2 regions of the Mesobacillus sp. ABV4_180 genome follow, and region 2 is predicted to be linked to the other one. Evidence: riboswitches for the same ligand, from Rfam matches in the RefSeq annotation. Region 2 holds a riboswitch; the other holds the start of a gene.
The links. Region 2 has a riboswitch for S-adenosylmethionine ahead of ACXAEA_RS05630 (methionine ABC transporter ATP-binding protein). Riboswitches for the same ligand answer to the same signal wherever they lie in the genome.
Positions count from the first base shown of each region.

Region 1 (5,549 bases), 210 kb from region 2:
GCCGACGGAGAGGCGGATTAAATCTTCCGGTACGCCAGCCGCCTTCAGCCCATCCGCGTCCAGTTGCTGGTGGGTCGTGCTTGCCGGATGGATAATCAGGCTCTTTGCATCGCCAACATTCGCGAGGTGGGACCACAATTTCACAGAATTGATCAGCGTCGCACCTGCCTTTCTTCCTCCTTCTATTCCAAAAACGACTACGGCTCCAGCCCCTTTTGGCAGGTACCGTTCAGCAAGCTCTTTATCAGGATGAGAATCATGGCCAGGGTAAGAGACCCAGGTAACCGCAGGATGCGACTCGAGATAGTCCACGACTTTTTGGGTATTTGCGACATGCTCCTTCATGCGGACATGCAATGTCTCAATTCCCAGATTGAATTGGAAAGCACTCTGAGGGCTAATAGATGGCCCGAGATCACGGAGAAGCTGGACCCTGGCCTTTACAATGTATGCAGCAGCTCCAATGGCTTCGCTATACACGATATTATGATAACTTCCATCAGGTTCGTTGAAACCCGGGAATTTAGGAGACTTCCAATCAAATTTACCTCCATCCACAATGATGCCGCCAAGGACGGTACCATTGCCTAACAGCCATTTCGTTGCGGAATGGATGACAATGTCCGCTCCATGTTCGATCGGACGGCATAGAAATGGAGTTGCAAACGTGTTATCTATAATCAGCGGAACGCCGGCTTCATGGGCGATGTCAGCGACAGCCTCGATATCCAAAACCCTTAAACTAGGGTTCCCGATTGTTTCCGCGAAGACAGCTTTTGTGTCAGGAGTAATGGCTTTCCTAAAGTTTTCCGGGTTTTCAGGATCAACAAAATGAACCTTTATGCCGTATTTTGGCAGTGTAACAGCAAATAAATTATAGGTTCCACCATAAAGGTTGGAAGCTGCAACGACCTCATCACCAGCATGCGCAACATTGAGAATCGACAGTGTGATGGCAGCCATGCCGCTTGAAAGCGCAAGGGCTCCAACTCCCCCCTCAAGGAGGGCAACTTTTTCCTCAAGAGCTGTCACAGTCGGGTTATGTATCCTTGAGTAAATATAACCTGACTCTTTCAAAGCAAATAAATCCGCTGCATGGTCTGTGTTCTCAAATTGAAATGCATTGCTCGAATAAATAGGCAACGCCCTGGCACCAGTAACTGGGTCCGGTGACTGTCCTCCATGAACCCCAATAGTTTCAATTTTGTAGTTCTTTTGTTCATTCGCCATTTTCATCTCTCCATTCAAAAAATAATTACGGAAAGCTGATACAAAAAAACCTCTTCTTAAAGAAGAGGTTCATTTATCATCTCTCCTTATCTTTTCAGAGCCATACACTCTGCTGGAATTGGCACCGTGTTTCACAACCGGTTGCCGGGCATCATTGGGCCAGTCCCTCCGCCTCTCTGGATAAGAATATTCAATTGGAGTTTTTTTGCGTTAAAGTGATAATAGCACGCAGCAGATCACTGGTCAAATATTATTTTGATTTTTCTGATAAAATTTTATACAGGTATCGGCCTTGCAAGGTAGAAGATTGATTCGATAAGCAACTGGGATCGAAATGGACAATTTAAATAAAAGTAATTTAATCGCACCCCTTGGCGGAGTTTGATTTCGCCATCTAATAATTGAATCAGGAATTCATGCTTCCCCGAGATTGTTGCCTGAATATCAGTCTGTTTGTCACATCCATCTGCAAATGTGACATTCCCGTCTTTAAAAACAAGGTGGAAATCACCTGTTTCAGCCTCGATTTTCAAACAAAGGTCCAGTTTTTTGACTAATTCCATCATATGCTTCTTCGTGTGGATTTCATTCATAAACTCTTCGATTCGTTCGTACATACCGATCAACTCCCTGTCTTACATATTCCTTGAAAGCAGGGGAAAGACCTCTATAAATCCTTCGACAAATAGTTCATAATATGCGGTTTTCGCAAGTAGAAATACACAAAAAGACAATGCCAATTGTTTTTCGGCATTGTCCTTCATTTCCCGAGAAATATGTCAAAAGAAATCAAGCTGATCCTTTAGACTGTTAACCTTTTAAGCTTGTCAAAAAGATACGGGACGGATTGGAAGGCATAGATTTTCTCCTGCACCTCTCCCTTATTTAAAACAATAAGGCATGGAACACTTTCAATTTCAAATCGCTCTGCCATATCAGGCAGGTAATTTAAATCGGCCTTTCCCGAAGGCATTTCAGGAAGCAACTGCTCGATCACCGATAGCATCTTACTTGCTACCTGGCAGGTTCCGCACATTGGCGTGTAAAAATAAAGATACCCTGTTTCCCCTTCTGCTAAGAAAGCTTCCAATTGGGCCTTTGTCCAATCTTTCATCTACAGTCATCCTTTTTCTAAGTACTCTGTATGAACATCGATATTTGCTCCAATTAAAACTGTAGCTAGATGGTTTTCCGGTGCCGTTGCAACTTCCCTGTACATTTTATCAATGTAGAGATGGTTGGCTTCGGGAAATTCCCGTTTAAATTGCTTTCGCAGTTTTTCACCGGATGCATCCGCATCCACAAGGATATATACATCTTTATCAAAAAGGGAATCAATTAGTTCATCGAGTTTCGAAACACCAATCGTCCCATTTGTACAGATGATTTCAACAGATTCTTTTAGCACGGCTTGCACTTTCTTCTTGTCTGACGAGCCTTCCACTATGATCACCTTGTGATTTTCGTCCATCGCCATAACCACCTATGCACCAGATAATAATTGCTTTACAACATTATAAACATTATTAAATAAATTGTGCTGGTATGTACATATTTCTATTGTCACTGTTTTTGAATTAGAATGCAAAAATTAAGACTAGCATATAAGAAAGCGCAAGCGCCTTGGTCAGCCCCGACAAGCGCTGGAGGGCCGACCGGTGAAGTCGTTCTTTGACTTCACCTGAGCGGACCGAAATCGAAAAGTATAGCCGACTGTCCAGAAACGCAGAAACTGGAAACTCCGACAAAGAAGCGCTTATTGCTTCTGCCGGCGGAGTTGAAGTTTCGGAGTTTCTAGGAGGCGAAACTAGACAACTTCTCGAGGGGCTACGCGCTGAAGCTGGATTAAGATAACCAAATGTAATTATCCACAACTAAACCATTTTATAATTTCCAGGTGTACAACAAAAAAGCAGCGACATGGCCGGCCGCTGCTTTTGCTTAACACCAGCCGCCTTCATCACAATCAGTATACCGAGGTTCTGATTGGTCCGGCACTGATACATGCTGGTAAATCCTATTCTGTTCAGACACATAATGATGACCCAATTCAAGTTTAATTCCATCTGGAAGCTGGATCTTCCCGATTGGTTCATTTTCAAGATAGAGTTGAACTTCTCCATTTTCCAATTTTCCTGTTACCCGGTCAGTGATGTCCAGCTTTTTTTGTTTCAGCGTCATGATTTCCCACCCTTTTTCATTCATCGGTATCTATAGTTTGTCCGAAATTCTGATTAGAAGTGATGGAAATAACAAGGAGTCCGATATGGGATTCTTACTGGATAAAATGCTCCTAAATGAAAGACGCCCTGATTCTCAAGGCGTCTTGAAAGTATCTTATTCTTTGATCATTTCTTCATATTGCTCTGGAGTCATAAGCTTGTCAACTTCATTGTTGTCAGCTGGTTCTACCACGATCATCCATGCTTTTTCGTATGGAGATTCGTTTACGAATTCAGGGCTGTCGTTAAGCTCTTCATTAATTGCTACTACCTTGCCGCTAAGTGGCGCATATAACTCGGATACTGTCTTTACGGACTCAACGCTTCCGAATGGCTCATTAGCAGTGATTTCATCGCCTACTTCAGGAAGTTCGACGAATACGATGTCGCCAAGCTCAGATTGAGCAAAATCAGTGATACCTACGCGAACCTGTTCTCCTTCAACTTTTACCCATTCGTGTTCTTCAGAATAACGCAACTCTTTTGGTGTATTCATTAACTATCCCTCCAATTGTATATCTCTATCGATTAATATCGATGGGACCAAATTTACAGCCAGGCTTTTTCGTATTCTTCTTCTTTAAAGCCCACAGTTACCTTTTCCCCGTCTGTCATGAGGGGGCGTTTGATCAGCATTCCATCTGAAGCAAGCAGTTCGAGAAGCTCACTCTCCGATGCTGTCTTGATTTTGTCTTTCAAGCCCAGTTCACGGTACTTCATCCCGCTAGTATTAAAAAACTTCTTGATCTCCAGGCCACTTTTTTCAAGCAATTCTTTTAGCTCGGATTGGGAAGGCGGGTTTTCAACAATATGTACTTCATTAAACTCTACATTATGCTGTTCTAACCATTTCTTTGCATTTCTGCAAGTGCCGCATTTAGGGTACCAATAAAACGTGTTTGCCATTTTCTCACCACCCTTTGCTAGTATCCCATTTATTAAACCCTCTAAACGGATAGTAACATATTAAGGCGGCAAAATACTAACATTCCGTGTCTAGTTCCACCAATAATTTTGGCATCCATTACTTATTTCAACATAATTCGCAAAAATCCTTCCAGAACAAAAAAAATTTAAAAAACACTCCTCCCGAAAACGAGAGGAGCGTATGATTCAAATTGGATTAAACTACAAAACGTTCTGCTTCGATCAGCTTTTCTGCAGCTTCACGCTTTTTCGCGATCACATTTATTGGAGTGTGTCTTGTGAATTTACGCAATGCGGAAGTCAGCATTCGAAGTGCATCGCCTTCTTCTGTTGCCACAAGAGTCTCCTTTGCGTCACGCTCGATTTCATTGAATGCTTCCTGGCAGAAGATTTGAGTGTAAAGAAGCTTTTGCTTGCTCTTTTCCAGTCCTTCTTTTGCGATTGCCTTTTCAGTACGGAGAACGGCCGATTCCATTGAATATGCATTGGAAATAATATCCGCAATATTCACGAGGATTTCCTGTTCTTTTTCCAACGCCTTGCCGAACTTCTGTGCAGCCAGACCCGCTGCAAGCAAGCCGATCTTCTTCGCGTTCTTTACAAGGTACTTTTCCTGTGCAAGCGGCTCATCGCCCGGCTCTTCAGGCATAAGCATCATCAATTCTTCCTGGAGCTGCTGTGCTTTTTGCAATAATGGAAGCTCACCCTTCATTGCTTTGCGCAGGAATGTTCCCGGCACCAGCAGACGGTTGATTTCGTTTGTTCCCTCGAAAATTCTGTTGATCCTTGAGTCGCGGTATGCTCTCTCGATTTCATACTCCTGCATGAAGCCGTATCCACCATGGAGCTGTACACCTTCATCTACTACATAATCAAGCGTTTCCGTAGCGAACACTTTATTCATTGAGCACTCGATTGCGTACTCGGCAATTGAATCAGCAACTGCTTTGCCATTGTTGATTTCTTCCTCTGAAAGCTGGTTCATTCTCTCTTCGAACAGACCTACTGTACGATATACGGAGCTTTCAGTTGCATAGATTTTTGCAGCCATTGTGCCAAGCTTTTCTTTTGTAAGATTGAACTGGGAAATTGGTGTTTTGAACTGCTGACGCTGGTTCGTATATTTCACAGTCAGGCCAAACGCGTGCTTCGCTCCGCCAGTTGCACCTA
Region 1 is NZ_JBSWTJ010000001.1:923,554-929,102, reverse strand. Features, by position in the region: gene ACXAEA_RS04520 (O-acetylhomoserine aminocarboxypropyltransferase/cysteine synthase family protein) at 1-1,230, opposite strand, end outside; SAM riboswitch class I at 1,314-1,417, opposite strand; gene ACXAEA_RS04515 (SCP2 sterol-binding domain-containing protein) at 1,506-1,847, opposite strand; gene ACXAEA_RS04510 (thioredoxin family protein) at 2,033-2,344, opposite strand; gene ACXAEA_RS04505 (toprim domain-containing protein) at 2,351-2,707, opposite strand; gene ACXAEA_RS04500 (hypothetical protein) at 2,902-3,084, shown strand; gene ACXAEA_RS04495 (YusG family protein) at 3,172-3,411, opposite strand; gene gcvH (glycine cleavage system protein GcvH) at 3,568-3,948, opposite strand; gene ACXAEA_RS04485 (arsenate reductase family protein) at 4,002-4,358, opposite strand; gene ACXAEA_RS04480 (acyl-CoA dehydrogenase family protein) at 4,576-5,549, opposite strand, start outside.
Region 1: it holds a riboswitch for S-adenosylmethionine, as region 2 does, so the genes downstream of both, ACXAEA_RS04520 (O-acetylhomoserine aminocarboxypropyltransferase/cysteine synthase family protein) here and ACXAEA_RS05630 (methionine ABC transporter ATP-binding protein) in region 2, are expected to answer to the same signal.

Region 2 (5,549 bases):
ATACTTCGTCTGTAATCAGCTGAAAGGCTGTCAAGGCCAGTGCCTTTGCTCCTTTAAGAAGGGCTTCGTCTCCTTGTGGAGAAGCAGCAGCTTCACGGAATGGAACGGTGTGCGCAACGAGTTCATCCGGACCGATTTTGATGTAAGGGTGGATGGTTGGTACCACCTGGCTGATGTTCCCGGCATCCGTCGAGCCAATGCCGCTCCTTTCTTCAGTTGCTACCGTTTCACCTAGTTCCTCAATAACACTTTTAAACACTTCATTATATCGATCATTCAATAGAATGTTATCGACTTCGTTTTGGAAAGCAATGACGTTTAGCTTTGCTCCGGTTGCAAGAGCTGCTCCTTCAGCTACTGCTTTTACGCGACGTGTTACTTCATTCAATCTGCTTCTTGTTGCAGCACGGATGAAGAACCTGGCTTTTGCATATTCAGGAATGATATTCGGTGCATCACCACCATGGGTGATGATCCCATGAATTCTTACATCATCATGAAGCTGCTGTCTTAGTGCGTTTATTCCATTGAAAAGCTGTATCACCGCATCCAATGCATTTATTCCTTCATGAGGGGATGCAGCTGCGTGCGCCGGCTTTCCGATATATTCAAAGTCAAGCGGGTCAACAGCAAGGGAGCCGGTTGTCAATCTTGTTTGTCCAGACGGGTGGAGCATCAATGCGGCATCGATACCTTCCACTAGTCCATGTTTTACAAAACTGCCTTTGGCACTGCCGTTGGGACCACCCTCTTCGGCAGGCGTTCCAAAAACGACTGCTTCACCGCCGGTTTCATCAAGCACTTTGCTTAGAGCAATTGCTGCTGCAACACTTGTAGTTCCTATGATATTATGTCCGCAAGCATGGCCTATTCCTGGAAGAGCATCATATTCTGCAAGAAAAGCGATGGAGGGACCAGGTTTATCAGACTTTTTGCGCGCCACAAAGGATGTCTCATGCCCCGCTACAGCCTTGTTAACTTCAAAGCCTTCATCCTCCAAAATCTTGATCAGCTGGGCAGAAGCGAAAAACTCTTCATTGCCGATTTCCGGACGTTCATGGATTGCGTGGCTGGTTGATAGATAAAGATCTTTGTTTAGTTCTACATTTTCAACAATAACATCCTTTAATTCCTTTAGTGATTTTACAGGTGTTGACATCCTAATTCCTCCTTGATTTTGTTATTTTAGGGGCGGAAGGGATGTGTCCGCCCATTTAAGCAGCTGTCTTTTACCCCAGCTTAGGGGGCTTTTTCGCAGTCAAGGTTACAGAAATCCTTTTTTACCATGATGTTAATAATGCAGGGAAGCTTCCTGATAATCCTGATGAACTTCGCGGCAATCGATGTAGATTACCAGCCAATCTCACTAAGCGGAACGAAGGTAGGAATCGTATTTCCTTTGTATTCCTTCTCGATGAATTCTTTTGTGTCGTCCTGCTGGTAAAGTTCAGCTAACCTCTTCAATATTTTGTTGTTTTTGTCCTCTTCCCGAACAGCAATGATGTTGATATATGGAGTTGCGGTTGCACTTTCGAGGAAGATGGCATCCTTCTTGGGTGTGAATCCTGCGTCAACTGCAATTCCGTTGTTGATGATTGAAGCCGCAACATCTGGCAATACCCTTGGAGTCTGGCCGGCAACAATTGTAACAAACTCAAGATTCTTGGGGTTTTCAACGATTTTATCCAGGGACCCAATACCATCGAATCCATCCTCTAGCTTGATCAAACCAGCTTCCTGCAGCAGAAGAAGGCCTCTGCCCATGTTAGTCGCTTCATTGGCGAGGGCTATTTTGCCGCCTTTAGGGATGTCATTTACATCCTTGAATTTATCTGAATAAATTCCCATTGGTGCAATCAACGTAGTAGCAATAGGTACAAGGTTAATATTATGTTCCTTGATAAAAGCGTCAAAATAAGAAACAGTCTGGAATGAGTTGGCATCCAATTCGCCTTCGGCAAGAGCAAGGTTCGGCTGCACGTAGTCTGAGAAGGTGACGATTTCCACGTCAATCCCTTCTTTTTCAGCTTTTTTAGCGACGAAATCCCATACACGGTGATCCATACCGCTGACGCCAAGTTTGACTTTAACTGTTTCTCCGCTTTTTGCGGATGTTGATGAGCTTGAGCATGCCGTGCTGAATGCTGCCAATGTAAGTACGATAAGGGTTAAAAGTAATTTTTTCATTTTGGTTTCCTCCTGATTATCTTCTTCTGATTTTTTTAGCTGTAATATTTCCAAGCGATTGAAGGCCCTGGACCAACACAATCAAAATTCCTACTGTAATGAGCATCGTTGTTGTATCAAAACGCTGATAGCCATAAGTAATAGCCAGATCCCCCAGGCCGCCGCCGCCGATTGCTCCTGCCATGGCCGAAGCGCCAATCAATCCGACTGTTGCAATCGTGAAGGCGAGGATAAGAGAGCTCAGCGCTTCAGGGATAATGAATTTAAAAACGATCTGCCAGGGAGTAGCGCCCATTGATTCTGCAGCTTCGATGACACCCGGGTCCACTTCCAAAAGAGAATTCTCTACTAATCTTGCAATATACGGCCCTGCATAAAAGACAAGCGGGACGACTGCCGCAGCGGTGCCAATGGATGTACCAACAAGAAATCTGGTAATTGGGATTATCGCTACCAGTAAGATGATGAATGGCACCGAGCGGAACACGTTGATGATGCCATTCAGGACATTGAAGACCGGAGCGTTTTCAAGCAAATGTCCTTTCCGTGTCACGACGAGAGCAATTCCAAGAGGCACTCCAAGGACTGCCGAGAACAGCAGCGAGAACGCAACCATCTGGAGAGTCTCTACTAATGCCTGAATGATTTGTTCTGAATTAACTAGCATGTGCTTTCACTTCCTTTATGCTTACTTTTTGCTGGCCGATAAAATTTAGAGCCCGTAAAATTTCTTTATCACTGCCCTGAAACTCGACGATCAGGTTTCCGAATGGGGTGCCCTGAAGCTCGGTAATATTTCCAAAAAGAACATTGATATTTACATCAAATTTCTTTGCAAGCTGTGATAAAAGCGGCTGGCCGGCTGAATCACCGACAAAATTGATTCGGAATACCTTTTGAAGCCCGGAGTGCCCATCAATAATCGTTCGAACTGAATCTGGGATAGTGTCATTCATGATGGAGCTGACAAAGTTCCTTGCCGTTTTCGTTTTCGGAGCAGAAAAGACATCAAAGACAGTGCCTTCCTCAATAATTCTTCCTTCTTCAATGACAGCCACGCGATCACAAATTTCACGGATGACTGACATCTCATGGGTAATGATTAAAATGGTGATGTTGTACTCCTTGTTGATTTTTTTCAAAAGCTGAAGAATGGAGCTTGTTGTCTGCGGATCAAGTGCAGAAGTCGCTTCGTCACACAGCAGGATTTTCGGCTGGGTTGCCAGTGCCCGTGCTATTCCAATCCGCTGCTTTTGGCCGCCGGATAGCTGATCCGGATAACTGTCTGCTTTATCAGCAAGGCCGACAAATTCAAGAAGCTGATGAACCCGCTCTTTTATTTGTGCCTTTGGAATTTTTGCGAGGACCAGCGGCATGGCCACATTATCAAAAACGGTTTTCGAATTTAAGAGATTGAAATGCTGGAATACCATCCCGATATTCCTTTTAATCTCCCTGACCTCTTTTACAGAAAGGGAAGTCAGGTCGCAGCCATCAACAATCACCTGTCCTGAAGTCGGACGTTCCAATAAATTCACGCAGCGGATCAATGAACTTTTTCCTGCGCCGCTAAAACCAATGACTCCAAATATTTCGCCTTCGTTAATTTCTAAATCAATTCCATTTAGCGCGGCTACCTTTTGCCCGCGGCTTTCGTATACTTTTTCTACTTTCTGAAAAGTAATCACCTTTCTGCCTCCTTTGTAGATGGTTCATCCATGCTTTTTCAATTAACAAAAAAGCCCTCTTCCCGGAAATAGGAAGAGGGCACGCCTGAAAAAATACAGGACAAACTTCTCTTCTTATCTCCCAAGCCTTTTGCTTGCTGGATTTGGCACAGTCCCCCATAAGGGGTCCGCTGCCGAGGCTTCATAGGGCCAGTCCCTCCGCCTCTCTTGATAAGAAAGTATTGATATATAGTTGTAGGTAGGGAATTCCGGAAAAATAAAAATCCCCTTCAGAAAGAAGAGGACATCAAATTAAAAAGTTGGCCTCTTCTTATCTGTCAAGCTGCGCTTGCTGGATTTGGCACAGATTCCAAAAGGAGTCCGCTGCCGAGGTGTCATAGGGCCAGTCCCTCAACCTCTCTTGATAAGAAGGTAACGAATATTCGGTTTTAAATCTTGTTTATTACTTTACTGTGGCATAGAGAAAGTGTCAATCATTTTATTTGGAATTTTTCTCGAAATTTGGAAAATGGGAAATTCGGATTATAAGGATGAGGTGAGATCCAGCCGTTGAAAAAATTAAAAGAAGGTGCCCAAAAGTTTTATATCTTTTGCTACACCATCTTTCGTTGATGGAAATTAGTTTGCTTTAGGTTTTACCTTTTTTCAAGTTAGCTTCCTCAACCTTCCTTAGTTCTAGGTAATCACCTATGTTAAAAAAATGAATATCTTATGCTCGATACCACTTTCATCGAGGAGGCTTGGGCATGGGTTACTTTGTTACTGTAGAACAAGGTGTGAATTTGTATGTTGAAGACATTAATCCTGGAGGAAGCAAGACCATTGTTTTCTTGCATGGCTGGCCGTTGAGCCATAAACAGTTTGAATATCAATTTAATGTTCTTCCATCCATGGGGTACCGTTGCATCGGGATAGACTGGAGGGGCTTCGGGAATTCGGATAAACCAATGTCTGGATACACTTTTGACCGATTGGCCGATGATATCCGCGCGGTAGTTGAGACACTTCAATTAAATAATTTTGCCCTGGTTGGCCACTCTACTGGAGGTGCGATCGCAATCAGATATATGTCCCGGTACAATGGTTACGGAGTATCAAGGCTGGTCCTTGTTGATGCTGCAGCCCCAACAGGATTTACAGCCGAAAATGCAGGCAAATTGCTTAAAGAAGCATTAAACGACCGCCCGAAGATGATGCAGGGAATAATTGATACTTTTTTCTTTCAATATATTTCTCCTCAGTTTTCCGACTGGTTCTTTCAAATGGGACTACAGGCCGCAGGTTGGTCCACAGCGTCAGTCATCGTTTTATTAAGAGGTGAAAACCTGCATGCTGACCTTCCAAAAATAGAAGTACCAACATTAATTATTCACGGCATTCATGACAAAGTGATACCTTTTGCACAAGCGCAAGAACAAAATCGAAAAATAAGGAATTCACAGCTTGTTCCTTTTCAGTATAGTGGACATGGTGCTTTCTGGGAAGAACGGGACAAGTTCAACCAGCTGCTGACACAGTTTATTTAGCGATCTGGCTGTAAAAGTTTAGTAGTGAAATTCATTAAAAATGCACACGAAAAATGACGTATGAAATGACATACGTCATTTTCTTTTGTCTAATTTTTATCTGAGTAATAAACAAAAAAATTTTGAGGGAAATTAAATAAGAATTATC
Region 2 is NZ_JBSWTJ010000001.1:1,136,233-1,141,781, forward strand. Features, by position in the region: gene ACXAEA_RS05615 (M20 family metallopeptidase) at 1-1,159, opposite strand, end outside; gene ACXAEA_RS05620 (MetQ/NlpA family ABC transporter substrate-binding protein) at 1,351-2,187, opposite strand; gene ACXAEA_RS05625 (methionine ABC transporter permease) at 2,204-2,854, opposite strand; gene ACXAEA_RS05630 (methionine ABC transporter ATP-binding protein) at 2,844-3,875, opposite strand; SAM riboswitch class I at 3,987-4,092, opposite strand; SAM riboswitch class I at 4,183-4,285, opposite strand; gene ACXAEA_RS05635 (alpha/beta fold hydrolase) at 4,622-5,401, shown strand.